4 regions of the Pseudomonas entomophila genome follow, and region 4 is predicted to be linked to each of the others. Evidence: predicted binding sites of a transcription regulator. Region 4 holds the regulator's gene; each other region holds the start of a gene.
What was found. The regulator sigma-54, encoded in region 4, starts transcription at its own class of promoters, with help from an activator protein. The targets are predictions, from matches to a motif close to ANTGGCATNNANNTTGCTNT.

Region 1: the regulator sigma-54 is predicted to act here: its motif matches at 1,673-1,692, upstream of glnA (glutamate--ammonia ligase).
Region 2: the regulator sigma-54 is predicted to act here: its motif matches at 1,930-1,949, upstream of IM733_RS02295 (CmpA/NrtA family ABC transporter substrate-binding protein).
Region 3: the regulator sigma-54 is predicted to act here: its motif matches at 2,321-2,340, upstream of nirB (nitrite reductase large subunit NirB).

The regions. Positions count from the first base shown of each region.
Region 1 covers NZ_CP063832.1:4,781,580-4,785,237, forward strand. The annotation lists gene IM733_RS21210 (chorismate mutase) at 1-33, opposite strand, end outside; gene glnA (glutamate--ammonia ligase) at 169-1,575, opposite strand; gene thiI (tRNA uracil 4-sulfurtransferase ThiI) at 2,093-3,547, shown strand.
Region 2 covers NZ_CP063832.1:498,185-501,842, forward strand. The annotation lists gene IM733_RS02290 (ANTAR domain-containing response regulator) at 91-666, opposite strand; gene IM733_RS02295 (CmpA/NrtA family ABC transporter substrate-binding protein) at 676-1,869, opposite strand; gene IM733_RS02300 (quinone-dependent dihydroorotate dehydrogenase) at 2,015-3,037, shown strand; gene rmf (ribosome modulation factor) at 3,172-3,387, opposite strand.
Region 3 covers NZ_CP063832.1:108,434-112,091, reverse strand. The annotation lists gene nirB (nitrite reductase large subunit NirB) at 1-2,192, opposite strand, end outside; gene IM733_RS00480 (bifunctional nitrate reductase/sulfite reductase flavoprotein subunit alpha) at 2,522-3,658, opposite strand, start outside.
Region 4 covers NZ_CP063832.1:5,524,262-5,527,919, reverse strand. The annotation lists gene lptC (LPS export ABC transporter periplasmic protein LptC) at 1-171, shown strand, start outside; gene lptA (lipopolysaccharide transport periplasmic protein LptA) at 158-682, shown strand; gene lptB (LPS export ABC transporter ATP-binding protein) at 683-1,408, shown strand; gene IM733_RS24505 (RNA polymerase factor sigma-54) at 1,581-3,077, shown strand; gene hpf (ribosome hibernation-promoting factor, HPF/YfiA family) at 3,156-3,464, shown strand; gene ptsN (PTS IIA-like nitrogen regulatory protein PtsN) at 3,476-3,658, shown strand, end outside.

The DNA of each region.
Region 1 (3,658 bases), 740 kb from region 4:
AAGGCAGCAGGTCAGGGCGAGGGGGATACGCATGGCGGTCTCCTGAGAGGTATGGAGACTTGAGTCTCTATGTATGTTTGAAGGCGGCTATAGGTTTAGTCCGAACCTGCTGTCGCGCAAATAGAAACGGCCTCCCGAGGGAGGCCGTTTCAGCACTGCGGCGTTACATCAAACGCTGTAGTACAGGTCGTATTCCAACGGGTGAACGAAGGTACGGACCTTGATCTCTTCTTCCGACTTCAGCTCGATGTAGGCATCGATGAAGTCGTCGGAGAACACGCCGCCCTTGGTCAGGAACGCACGGCCCTTGTCCAGCTCTTCCAGGGCTTCTTTCAGGCTGCCGCAAACCTGCGGGATTTCTTTCGCCTCTTCAGGCGGCAGGTCGTACAGGTTCTTGTCGGCGGCATCGCCTGGGTGAATCTTGTTCTGGATACCGTCCAGGCCGGCCATCAGCAGGGCGGCGAAGCACAGGTAAGGGTTGGCCGCCGGGTCCGGGAAGCGCGCCTCGATGCGGCGGGCTTTCGGGCTGGAAACGTAAGGGATGCGGATCGAGGCCGAACGGTTGCGGGCCGAGTAGGCCAGCATCACAGGGGCTTCGAAGCCTGGCACCAGACGCTTGTAGGAGTTGGTGGCCGGGTTGGTGAAGCCGTTCAGGGCCTTGCCGTGCTTGATGATGCCGCCGATGAAGTACAGGGCGGTATCGGACAGGCCGGCATAGCCTTCGCCCGAGAAGGTGTTCTTGCCGTCTTTGGAAATCGACATGTGCACGTGCATGCCCGAGCCGTTGTCGCCGTACAGCGGCTTCGGCATGAAGGTGGCGGTCTTGCCGTAGGCGTCGGCCACGTTGTGCACGCAGTACTTCAGGGTCTGGACTTCGTCAGCCTTGGTGACCAGGGTGTTGAACTTCACACCGATCTCGTTCTGGCCGGCAGTCGCCACTTCGTGGTGGTGAACTTCGATGACCAGGCCCATCTCTTCCATGGCGTTGCACATGGCGGTACGGATTTCGTGGTCGTGGTCGCACGGCGGAACCGGGAAGTAGCCGCCTTTGACGGCAGGGCGGTGGCCCTTGTTGCCGCCTTCGACGTCCTGGTCGGTCATCCAGGAGCCTTGCTCGGAGTAGATCTTGAACATCGAGCCGGAGATGTCCGACTTGAACTTGACCTGGTCGAAGATGAAGAACTCAGGCTCCGGGCCGACGAAGACGGTGTCACCGATACCGGTGGTCTTCAGGTACTCTTCGGCGCGCTTGGCGATGGCGCGTGGGTCGCGGTCGTAGCCTTGCATGGTGGACGGCTCGATCACGTCGCAGACCAGGATCAGGGTCGGCTCTTCGGTGAACGGGTCCAGCACGGCGGAGGCGTCATCCGGCAGCAGGATCATGTCGGAGGCTTCGATGCCTTTCCAGCCTTCGATCGACGAGCCGTCGAACATCTTGCCGATTTCGAAGAAGTCGTCTTCCAGCGCATCGCGAGCCGGCATGGTGACGTGGTGCTGCTTGCCTTTGGTGTCCGTGAAACGCAGATCAATCCACTTGACGTCATGATCTTTGATGAGTTGAACCGACTTCGACATGTTGTCCTCCGGATGGTCTAGAGCGCGGTTGGCCGCTGCCCTGGAAAAAGGGTGTCGCCGGGCGCGGATAGTCGGCCAAGCTTACCTGCCTCACAAGGGAGCAAATTGCATGCCAGTGCCCAAAAATGGCGAGGCCGGGATAAAACCCGGCGTTGACGGGCATTTAGCGTAGCCGCAGAAGGGAAGCGTGCACGCATTGAGGGCGTAATCAAATTGACGTGCACTATATTGGTGCGCCCAGTGCCTGGCTAACGCCTCCCCACTGTAGGAGCCGGCTTTGCCGGCGAATGCGGCCACATGGGCAGCCCAGGACTTAACGCCCTGCATCGATCCTGGCGATCACCTTGCAGTGCCTGGGCTGGCCCATTCGCCGGCAAAGCCGGCTCCTACAGGTGCAGCGCATGGTTTGGGCTCGGCAAATCAAACCTTCTGTACAAAAGTTGCTCAAACCTTGAGCAATTTCCGCTATAATTCGCGCCCCTCATTTTCGGCAGGCCCTGCGCGCGCTGTTAAACCAATGAAACTTATCGTCAAAGTCTTCCCAGAGATCACCATCAAGAGCCGGCCGGTGCGCAAGCGCTTCATCCGCCAGCTCGCCAAGAACATCCGCAACGTGCTCAAGGACCTGGATCCCGAGCTCGCGGTTGATGGTGTCTGGGACAACCTCGAGGTGGTCACCCGCGTCGAGGACGAGAAAGTCCAGCGTGAAATGATCGAGCGCCTCACCTGCACCCCGGGTATCACCCACTTCCTGCAGGTCGAGGAGTACCCACTGGGCGACTTCGACGACATCGTCGCCAAATGCAAGCACCATTTCGGTCACCTGCTGGCCGGCAAGCACTTCGCCGTGCGCTGCAAGCGCGGCGGCCATCACGACTTCACCTCGATGGACGTCGACTGCTACGTCGGCAGCCAGCTGCGCCAGCAGTGCGGCGCCGCCGGTATCGAGCTGAAGAAGCCGGAAGTGCTGGTGCGCATCGAGATCCGCGACCAGCGCCTCTACGTGATCCATAACCAGCACAACGGCATCGGCGGCTACCCGCTGGGCGCCCTGGAGCAAACGCTGGTGCTGATGTCCGGTGGCTTCGACTCCACCGTGGCGGCCTACCAGATGATGCGTCGCGGCCTGATGACCCATTTCTGCTTCTTCAACCTCGGTGGCCGCGCCCACGAACTGGGCGTGATGGAAGTGGCCCACTTCCTGTGGAAGAAGTACGGCAGCAGCCAGCGCGTGCTGTTCATCAGCGTGCCGTTCGAGGAAGTGGTCGGCGAGATTCTCAACAAGGTCGACAACAGCTACATGGGCGTGACGCTCAAGCGCATGATGCTGCGCGCGGCCGCGCGCATGGCCGACCGCCTGGAAATCGACGCCCTGGTCACCGGCGAGGCGATCTCCCAGGTTTCCAGCCAGACCCTGCCCAACCTGTCGATCATCGACTCGGCCACCGACAAGCTGGTGCTGCGCCCACTGCTGGCCAGCCACAAGCAGGACATCATCGACCAGGCCACCGAAATCGGCACCGCCGACTTCGCCAAGCACATGCCTGAGTACTGCGGCGTGATCTCGGTGAACCCGACCACCCATGCCAAGCGTCACCGCATGGAGCATGAAGAAAAGCAATTCGACATGGCCGTGCTCGAGCGCGCCCTGGAGCGCGCCAAGTTCATCTCCATCGACCACGTGATCGACGAGCTGGGCAAGGATATCGAGATCGAGGAAGTGACCGAGGCCTTGCCCGGCCAGATCGTCATCGACATTCGTCACCCCGATGCCCAGGAAGACGAACCCCTGGTGCTCGAAGGCGTCGAAGTCCAGGCACTGCCGTTCTACGCGATCAACAGCAAGTTCAAGCATCTCGATGAGACGCGCCAGTACCTGCTGTATTGCGACAAGGGTGTGATGAGCCGTCTGCACGCACACCACCTGCTCAGTGAGGGACATGCCAATGTGCGTGTTTATCGTCCGACATAAGACGCCAGGGCTGTATGGCGGCAGTATCCGCCATCGCCCTCCCGACCACCGGGCCCGCTGAGCCTCAAACCGTACATATTGGCCACCTACACTGGGTGGCAACCGAATCCT
Region 2 (3,658 bases), 730 kb from region 4:
CAATGAGCAAGAGGCGGGCCAGGTTCTTGTGCGGGTGAATGGTGGCGCCTGGTTCGCCAGCAAGCTGGCTCTTACAGTGTGTCGGAGTGTTCAGCCGAGCATTTCGGACAGGGCGATGATCTGTTCCGCCACCTGGATCAGCTTCTGCTGGCGGCTCATGGCCTGGCGGCGCATCAGGGTGTAGGCCTGCTCTTCGTTGCAGTCCTTCATCTTCATCAGCAGCCCCTTGGCCTGCTCGATACGCTTGCGTTCAGCCAGCTGCTGGTCGCGGGCCTGCAGTTGGGCGCGCAATGCCTGGTCGCTCTCGAAGCGTGCCATGGCTACATCGAGGATGGGCTGCAGGCGTGCCGCGTGGATGCCTTCGATGATGTAGGCGCTGACGCCGGCCTGGATCGCCTGGCGCATCACCCCGGGATCGTGCTCGTCGGTGAACAGCACGATGGGCCTTGGGTGGTCGCGGCTGACCAGCACCATCTGCTCCAGTACATCCCGGCCGGGTGACTCGGTATCGATCAGCACCACGTCCGGGCGCACCGTTTCAACGCAGCCGGGCAGGTCGATGGTCAGGCCGCCGGCCTCGATCACCTCGAAGCCCGCCTCGCTCAATGCGGCCTTGAGGCGGCCAACCTTCTTTTCGGTGTCGTCGATCAGCAGGATACGCAACATGATCGTCCCTCAGCGTCCGACGCGCGCGCCGGGCGCCACGTCCAGGGCGTGCAGGCTGAAGCTGCGCGCATAACCATGGGGGTCGCTGCCGTCCCAGCGGTTGCCGTCGATCAGCAGGCTGCTGCGCATCGGTAGCTCGGCGCAGGGCACGTGCAAGGCTTCGGCGGCCTCACGGTACAAGGCCAGTTGCTGGACCTGGCGTGCCACCGCGAGGTAATCCGGGTCTTCGCGCAGGATGCCCCAGCGACGGAACTGGGTCATGAACCACATGCCGTCTGAGAGGTAAGGCAGGTTGGCGCGACCCTGGTCGAACAGGCGCAGTGCGTGGCGGTCCTGCCAGCGGTTGCCCAGGCCGTCCTGGTAATCGCCAAGCAGGCGCGGTTCGATGCTGCTCACCGGGATGCCCAGGTAGCTGTCGCCACTGAGCAACTGCGCGGCGCCACGGCGATTCTCGAGGTTCTGCTCGATGAACCGGCTGGCGGCGAGGATCGCCTTGATCAGCGCCCGGGCGCTGTTGGGGTACTGTTCGACGAAGCCGCGAGCGCAGGCCAGCACCTTTTCCGGGTGGTCCGGCCACACCGCCTGGCTGGTAGCCAGGGTGAAGCCCTGGCCTTTGGCAATGGCGTCGGCCGACCAGGGCTCGCCGACGCAGAAGCCGTCGATACGCCCGGCCTGCAGGTGGGCGACCATCTGCGCGGGGGGGACCACCACGCTGTCGACGTCGCGCAGCGGGTGAATGCCCTGGCTGGCCAGCCAGTAGTACAGCCACATGGCATGGGTACCCGTGGGGAAGGTCTGGGCGAAGGTCAGCCGTGCGCCATGCTGGTGCACCAACCGGGCCAGTGCCTCGGGGCTGGTCACGCCCTTGCGTTGCAGTGCCGGGGAGAGGTTGATGGCCTGGGCGTTCTGGTTCAGGCCCATGAGCACCGCCATGTCCCTGGCCGGGCCGCCGCCCACGCCCAGCTGTATGGCATAGACCAACCCGTACAGGCAGTGGGCAGCGTCCAGCTCGCCCCGGGTCAGCTTGTCGCGCAGGCCGGCCCAGGAGGCCTGGCGGTGCAGGTTGAGGGTCAGGCCCTGCTGCTGGGCGAAGCCCTGGGTGGCGGCCACGATCACCGAGGCGCAGTCGGTCAGGGCCATGAAACCGATGTCCAGGCAGGTCTTCTCGGGGGCATCGCTGCCGTTGACCCAGGCCAGGGGCATTGTCGGGAGAGCTGTATTCACGGGGATCCTCGGCGGGCGGCGCAGTTGCGTGGGGCAGAAGAAGCAACCCATGTGCCAGGGCCCTGTCGCCATGGCGGCGCGCTGGCTATAATCGCCCCCTCACACACCGCGAGTCCGCCTGCCCATGTATACCCTGGCCCGCCAGCTGCTGTTCAAGCTTTCCCCGGAAACCTCCCACGACCTCTCGCTGGACCTGATCGGCGCCGGTGGCCGCCTCGGGCTCAATGGCCTGCTGTGCAAGCAGCCAGCGGCGTTGCCGGTGAGCGTCATGGGCTTGAACTTCGCCAACCCGGTCGGCCTGGCCGCGGGCCTGGACAAGAACGGCGCGGCCATCGATGGCTTCGCCCAGCTGGGTTTCGGCTTCGTCGAGATCGGCACCGTGACGCCGCGTCCGCAACCGGGCAACCCCAAGCCACGCTTGTTCCGCCTGCCCGAGGCCACCGCGATCATCAACCGCATGGGCTTCAACAACCTGGGTGTCGACAACCTGCTGGCGCGGGTGCGGGCCTCGAAATACACCGGCGTGCTGGGTATCAACATCGGCAAGAACTTCGACACCCCGGTCGAGCGTGCCCAGGATGACTACCTGATCTGCCTGGAGAAGGTCTACAACGACGCCAGCTACATCACCGTCAACGTCAGTTCGCCCAACACGCCGGGCCTGCGCAGCCTGCAGTTTGGCGATTCGCTCAAGCAATTGCTCGATGCCCTGGCCGAGCGCCGCGAGCGATTGGCGGTGAGCAATGGCAAGCGCGTGCCGCTGGCGATCAAGATCGCCCCGGACATGAGCGACGAGGAAACCGCCCTGGTGGCAGCGGCACTGATGGCGTCGGGGATGGACGCGGTGATCGCCACCAACACCACCCTTGGCCGCGAAGGTGTCGAGGGGCTGCCGTTCGGGGGCGAGGCGGGTGGGCTTTCGGGGGCGCCGGTGCTGGAGAAGAGCACTCACACAGTGAAGGTGTTGGCGGGTGAGTTGGGTGGCAAGCTGCCGATCATTGCCGCAGGTGGTATCACCGAAGGCCGTCATGCGGCTGAGAAGATCGCTGCGGGTGCGAGCCTGGTGCAGATCTATTCGGGTTTCATCTATAAAGGCCCGGCGCTGATTCGCGAGGCGGTGGACGCGATTGCCGCGATGCCGAGGTGAGCCCATCGCGGATTAATCCGCGAGGAGGCACATTGATTCAGGGCCATAAAAAAGGGCCCCTCAAAAGGGGCCCCTGGGCCGCAGCCCGCCGCCCGGATAGGGCGCGCATGGTAACTCGAATTCAGTGTCCTCGTTCAGCCAACGGCGTGATTTTCGTTGAGTCTATGAATGCCAGCGGTACCGGTCATGCCGTCCCAATTGTCGCCGCGACCTTCGCGCCAGCCGTTGATCCAGGCCTGGCGAACGGATGGCAGGTTGAAGGGGCAAAGTTCGCGGGATTTGCCGGTGACCCCATACTGGTAGCCACGTGAATATGCTCTTTCCAACGGATCACGCTTAAGTCTTCTCATAGGGTGTTGCCCTCACTTGTTGACTGTAATGTCCCGTCGGCCTCTCCGAGGCCGGGCAGAATCGTTCTGCCGGTGTGCGCCCGCTGCCGGCGTGGCGGGCTGAAAGTGCCGTCCCGTTGCGAGACGACCTAAGGCCAGTTCTAACGAATGCAGGTCACAGTGTGAATGATCGATTTGTCATAAGGACGTAACCTTTTCGAGGGTGAGGGGATAAGTAAATAAATGCGACTGAACCTTGTTTGCCGTTGAGCCCGCTATGATCAGGGTTTAA
Region 3 (3,658 bases), 340 kb from region 4:
TCGTCCAGGTCGGTGGCGAACAGTTCGGCATGTCGCGGGCGCATGCCGCCATTGCCGCAGACATACAGGTTCCAGCCCTTGTCGGTGGCGATCACGCCGATATCCTTGCTCTGCGCCTCGGCGCATTCGCGGGTGCAGCCCGACACCGCGAACTTGAGCTTGTGCGGCGAGCGCAGGCCCTTGTAGCGGTCTTCCAGGCGCAAGGCCATGGCCACGCTGTCCTGCACACCGTAGCGGCACCAGGTGCTGCCCACGCAGGATTTCACCGTGCGCGTCGACTTGCCGTAGGCGTGCCCGGTCTCGAAGCCGGCCTCGATCAGTTCGCCCCATATCAGCGGCAACTCGTGCAACTGGGCGCCGAACAGGTCGATGCGCTGGCCACCGGTGATCTTGGTGTAGAGGTCGTATTTCTTCGCCACCTGGCCGATCACGATCAGCTTGTCCGGGGTGATCTCGCCACCGGGGATGCGCGGCACCACCGAGTAGGTGCCGTTCTTCTGCATGTTGGCCATGAAGGTGTCGTTGGTGTCCTGCAGCGGCACCAGCGACGGGTCCATGATCGGCTGGTTCCAGCATGAGGCGAGGATCGAGCCCACCGTCGGCTTGCAGATGTCACAGCCGACATGGCCCTGGCCATGGCGCGCCAGCAGTTCGTCGAAGCTGCGGATACCCTCGACCCGCACCAGGGCGTAGAGCTCCTGGCGGGTGTAGGCGAAGTGTTCGCACAGGCTTTTGTCCACGGTCACGCCACGGGCGGTCAGTTCGTGCTCGAACACCTGCTTGAGCAGCGCCGCGCAGCCACCGCAGCCGGTGGCCGCCTTGGTGCAGCCCTTCACCGCGGCGAGGTCGCCGCAACCGCTGTCGATGGCCGCGCACACCGCGCCCTTGCTGACGTTGTGGCACGAGCAGATGGTCGCGCTGTCGGGCAGCGCGTCGGCGCCCAGGGCTGGTGCGCCGCCGCTTTGCGGCAGGATCAGCGCGGCCGGGTCGGCCGGCAGCGCAAGGCCGTTCTGGGCGTATTGCAGCAAGGTGTCGTAGTAGCTGTTGTCGCCCACCAGCACCGCACCGAGCACGTGCTTGCCGCTGGCATCCACCACCAGGCGGCGGTAGGCGGCGTTGGCCTCGTCGATGAAGCGGTAGCTGCGCGAGCCCGGCGTGGCGCCGTGGGCGTCGCCGATGGAGCCGACATCGACGCCCAGCAGCTTGAGCTTGGTCGACATGTCGGCGCCGGTGAACGCGCCCGCCGTGTCACCGACCTGCAGCGCCGCGAGGTTGCGCGCCATGGCATAGCCCGGCGCAACCAGGCCGAACACGCTGCCGTTCCACGAGGCGCATTCACCGATGGCGAAAATTCGCGGGTCGCTGCTGCGGCAATCGTTGTCGATCACCACGCCGCCGCGCGTGGCGATGTCCAGGCCACAGGCACGGCCCAAGGCGTCTTGGGGGCGGATGCCGGCGGAGAACACGATCAAGTCGGTCTCCAGGTACTCGCCACCGTCGAACTGCATGCGGTAGCGATAGTCTTCGCCCGCGCCGATCGACTGGGTGGCGCGGGACAGGTGCACGCCCACGCCAAGGGCTTCGATCTGCGCCTTGAGGGCCGCGCCGCCTTCAGCGTCGAGCTGCACCGGCATCAGCCGTGGGGCGAACTCCACCACATGCGCTTCCAGGCCCAGCGACTTCAGCGCGTTGGCGGCTTCCAGCCCCAGCAGGCCACCGCCCACCACCACGCCACGGCGGGCATCGGCGGCCGCATTGCGGATGGCGTCAAGGTCATCGAGCGTGCGGTAGACCAGCCGGGCATTGCCGCTGGAACCTTCGATCGGCGGCACGAAGGGATAGGAGCCGGTGGCCAGGATGAGTTGGTCATAGCCGTAGCGGCCTTCGCCAGTGACCACCTCGCAGCGCTCGCGGTCGATCTCCAGCACCGCTTCGCCCAGGTGCAGGTGCACCCCATGGCGCGTGTAGAAGTCCTGCTCGCACAGGGCCAAGGTCTCGGCACAGCTACCGGCGAAGTACTCGGACAGGTGCACCCGGTCGTAGGCGCGCTGGCGTTCCTCGCCGAACACATGCAGCTCGAAACGGTCCAGGGCACCCCGCTCGAGCAGTTGCTCGACACAGTGGTGGCCGACCATGCCGTTGCCGACGATGACCAGTCGCGCACGTGGTGCGCCGTTCGCTGTTGCCTTCATAGCCGATCCTCGATCACGGAAAACAAAAAGGCGCCTGGAGCCGAAGCTCCAGGCGCCTTTGCCTGTACTCATCAGTGTGAGGCCCCGGGATGATCGCCGTTGATCAGTGGGGCTTTTGTGCAATGGTCGAAGCAGGGAATGTGCCAATGTGCCTGGCAACGGCTTCGCGGGTAACCCTGCTTGCCCTCTGTAGGAGCGGCTTCAGCCGCGATGCAGACGGCGCGGTGCCTGGTATCCGCTTCGCGGATGATCGCGGCTGAAGCCGCTCCTACAGAGGTCATGCCGAATTAATGCACCGCACGGGTGCACGGCTCACCATCTCGGGGCGTTCAATACACATCCCGCCGATAGCGCCCAGCCTTGCCCAGCGCCTCGACCCAGGCAGCCGCTGCCTCATCATTCATCCCGCCCTGCGCCGCCACCACCAGGCGCAGCGCCGCATCCACATCCCTGGCCATGCGCTGGGCGTCGCCGCAGACATACACCCACGCCCCATCCTCCAGCCACCGCCACAGCTCGGCGCCCTGTTCCAGCAAGCGCTGCTGCACGTAGATCTTCTGCGGCTGATCACGGGAGAACGCAGTGCTCAGCCGCAAGTGCCCACTGCTCTCCCAAGCCAGCAACTGCTCGCGGTAATAGAAATCGCTGGCCGCCTGCTGTTCACCGAAGAACAGCCAGTTGCGCCCGCTCGCCCCGCGTACCTCGCGCTCCTCGAGAAAGGCGCGAAACGGTGCGATACCGGTGCCAGGGCCAATCATGATGATCGGTGTGGCGTCGTCCTCGGGTAGGCGGAAGTGCTTCGACGGCTGCGGGAAGATCGCCACTTCCAGCGCGCCGGCACGGTCGGCGAGAAAGCTCGAGCAGACACCTTTGCGTTCCCCGTAGCGCACCGTCGAGACCGTCAGGTGCACCTGTTCGGGATGCGCGTTGGGGCTGGAGCTGATCGAGTAAAGGCGTGGCTGCAAGGGCTTTAGCAAGCCCAACCAGGCGGTCAGCGACAACCGCTGTGGAAAGGCGCTCAACACATCGGCCAGTTGCCGCCCCCACAGCCAGGCCTTCAATTCGGCCTTGCGCTCAGGTTGCAGCAGACGCCGCAAGTCGTCGCTGCCCTGGCTGAACCGCTCGAGTTGCTGCGGGGTGACCCGGGTAATGTCCAGGTGGCGCTCCAGCGCGACCGAGAGCGGCATTGGCGCATGCCCCTTGAGCTCGACCGTGGCCTGTCCATCGAGCTGCGTCAGCGCCAGCAGTTCCGCGACCAGCGCTGGGCAATTGCGTGGCCACACACCCAGGGCGTCGCCCGGTTGATAGGTGAAGCCACTGCCGCGCAGGTCAAACACCAGCTGACGGGTTTCCTTGGCCGACCCGGGGGTATTGAGCAGGCGGTTTTCCAACACCGACGCCAGCCACGGTTGCTGCTTGCCATAGCCCGCGACCGGCTCGGGCTCGGCGGGTGTCGGCCTGGCACT
Region 4 (3,658 bases):
ACCAGCACCCGCATGACCGTGTTCCCGCAGAAGCAATATGCGCAGACCGAGCAAGCCGTTAGAATCGACGGCGCCGGTGGCACGACTACGGGCAAAGGAATGAAAGCGTATTTGAAAGAAGGCAGGATGGACCTGCTCTCTAACGTAAGAGGACAGTATGAGGCTCGTTAAAACCATCCCCCTTCTGCTCAGCCTGGGCGTTGCACTGGGAAGCGCGAGCGCCTTCGCCCTGCCGAACGATCGTGACCAGCCGATCCGCATCCAGGCGGACAACGCCCACCTGGACGACAAGCAGGGCGTGGCCACCTATACCGGCGATGTGATCATCACCCAAGGTTCGATGATGATCAAAGGCAATACCGTGACCATGACCCGCGCCGCCTCCGGCGACATCGACGTGGTCACCTCGGTGGGCAACCTGGCCTATTTCGAGCAGCAGCAGAGCGCCGCCAAACCCGACAAGATGAAAGGTTGGGCCGTGACCATCCAGTACCAGGCGCAGAAAGACTTGGTGATCCTCACCGACCGCGCCAAGGTCGAGAACGAAGGCAACACCACCGAAGGCGAGAAGATCGTCTACAACACCAAGACTCAGGTGGCGACCGCCGGTCGCGGTGGCAATGTGACTGCACCACGTCAGCGCATCGACATGGTCATTCAACCGAAGAAAAAGGCCGAGTAAATGGCAACCCTCAAAGCCCAGCACCTGGCCAAGAGCTACAAGGGCAGGCAGGTCGTTCGCGACGTCAGCCTGTCCATCGACAGCGGCCAGATCGTCGGCTTGCTCGGCCCCAACGGCGCCGGCAAGACCACCTGCTTCTACATGATCGTAGGCCTGGTCCAGGCGGATCAGGGCCGCGTCCTGATCGACAGCCTCGACGTCAGCCACCAGCCCATGCATGGCCGCGCGCAAGCGGGTATCGGCTACCTGCCGCAGGAAGCCTCGATCTTCCGCAAGCTGTCGGTGGCCGACAACATCATGGCCATCCTCGAGACCCGCAAGGACCTCGACCGCGACGGCCGGCGCAAGGAGCTGGAAAGCCTGCTACAGGAGTTCCACATCAGCCACATCCGCGACAACCTGGGCATGAGCCTGTCCGGTGGCGAACGCCGCCGTGTCGAAATCGCCCGCGCCCTGGCCACCGCACCCAAGTTCATCCTGCTGGACGAACCTTTTGCCGGCGTCGACCCGATCTCCGTGGGCGACATCAAGCAGATCATCCATCACCTCAAGAACAAGGGTATCGGTGTACTGATCACCGACCACAACGTTCGTGAAACGCTGGACATCTGCGAGACCGCCTACATCGTCAACGACGGCCAGTTGATCGCCGAAGGCGATGCCGAGACCATCCTGGCCAACCAGTTGGTCAAGGAAGTCTACCTGGGCCACGAGTTCCGCCTCTGATCCTGGGCCTGCCCGGAGCACTGGCGAACACGCCCGGGACGGGCTTAAGTGTAACAGTGCTCTAGGCAAACGCTGCAATTTCAGGCATATAACTTGCTTAAAATCGGCGCCCAAGCGCCCTACGTAGTGGATGGCGCATGTGCGCCGGCGAACAAGGTATTAAGCCCCTGCCATGAAACCATCGCTCGTCCTAAAAATGGGCCAGCAACTGACGATGACCCCGCAGTTGCAACAGGCCATCCGTCTGCTTCAGCTCTCCACCCTGGACCTTCAGCAGGAAATCCAGGAAGCGCTGGAATCCAACCCGATGCTCGAACGTCAGGAAGACGGCGACGACTTCGACAACAGCGACCCGATGGCGGACAACGCCGAGAACAAACCGGCCGCCGAAGTCCAGGACAACAGTTTCCAGGAAACCACCAGCAGCAGCGCGGAAACCCTGGAAGATGGCGAATGGGCCGAACGAATCCCCAACGAGCTGCCGGTCGACACGGCCTGGGAAGACATCTACCAGACCAGCGCCAGCAGCCTCCCCAGCAATGACGACGACGAGTGGGACTTCACCACCCGTACCTCGGTCGGCGAGAGCCTGCAAAGCCACCTGTTGTGGCAGCTGAACCTGGCGCCGATGTCCGACACCGACCGCCTGATCGCAGTCACCCTGATCGACAGTATCAACGAGCAAGGCTATCTCGAAGATACGCTCGACGAGATCTGCGCCGGCTTCGACCCGGAGCTCGATATCGAGCTGGATGAGGTCGAGGCGGTATTGCACCGCATCCAGCAGTTCGAACCCGCCGGCATCGGCGCCCGATCGCTGGGTGAGTGCCTGCTGCTGCAATTGCGCCAGCTGCCGGCCTCGACACCCTGGATGAGCGAAGCTCAGCGCCTGGTCACCGACTTCATCGACCTGCTCGGTAGCCGTGACTACAGCCAGCTGATGCGCCGCATGAAGCTCAAGGAAGACGAACTGCGCCAGGTCATCGAACTGGTGCAGACACTCAACCCGCGCCCCGGCTCGCAGATCGAGTCCAGCGAGCCTGAATACGTGGTTCCGGACGTCATCGTGCGCAAGGACAGCGAGCGCTGGCTGGTCGAGCTCAACCAGGAAGCTATCCCGCGCCTGCGCGTCAACCCGCAGTACGCCGGGTTCGTCCGCCGCGCCGACACCAGCGCCGACAACACCTTCATGCGCAACCAGTTGCAGGAGGCACGCTGGTTCATCAAGAGCCTGCAAAGCCGCAATGAGACACTGATGAAGGTGGCAACGCAGATCGTCGAGCATCAGCGCGGCTTCCTCGACCATGGCGACGAGGCCATGAAGCCCCTGGTGCTGCATGACATTGCCGAAGCCGTGGGCATGCACGAGTCGACCATTTCCCGGGTCACCACCCAGAAGTACATGCACACGCCGCGTGGCATCTACGAACTGAAATACTTTTTCTCGAGCCACGTGAGCACCGCTGAAGGCGGCGAATGCTCGTCCACGGCGATCCGCGCGATCATCAAGAAACTGGTGGCGGCGGAAAATCAGAAAAAGCCATTGAGTGACAGCAAGATCGCTGGTTTACTGGAGGCACAAGGCATCCAGGTAGCCCGTCGCACCGTCGCCAAGTACCGCGAGTCGTTGGGAATCGCCCCATCGAGCGAGCGCAAGCGACTGATGTAGCCCCGGGATGTGCCACAGCGTTTCAGTGGCAGGTGCAATACCTGCCTCTTTATGCACGGGCAACAAAGGAGAAGCTGTATGCAAGTCAACATCAGTGGACAGCATGTAGAAGTCACCCAACCACTGCGCGATTACGTGCTTGAAAAGCTCGCCCGGGTGGAGGGTCATTTCGACAAGATCACCAACGCAACGGTGATCATGAAAGTCGAGAAACTACAGCAGAAGGTTGAAGCCACACTCCAGATACCCGGTGGCGAAGTGGTCGCCAACGCCGAACACCAAGACATGTATGCAGCGATCGACGCCCTGGCAGACAAGCTCGACCGCCAACTGAAAAAACACAAGGAAAAACAGCAAAGCCTGCTGCAAGGTGCAGCCGCCCGCTGATCCCCTCATCCATGATCCGACTTGAAACCATCCTGACCCCCGGCCGTTCCCTCGTGAACGTGCCGGGCGGCAGTAAAAAGCGCGCTCTTCAGGAAATCGCCACGCTTATTAATCGGGAAGTACCCGACCTGGCGATGCAAGACGTCTTCGACAAGCTGGTCGCCCGCGAAAAACTGGGCTCCACAGGCTTTGGA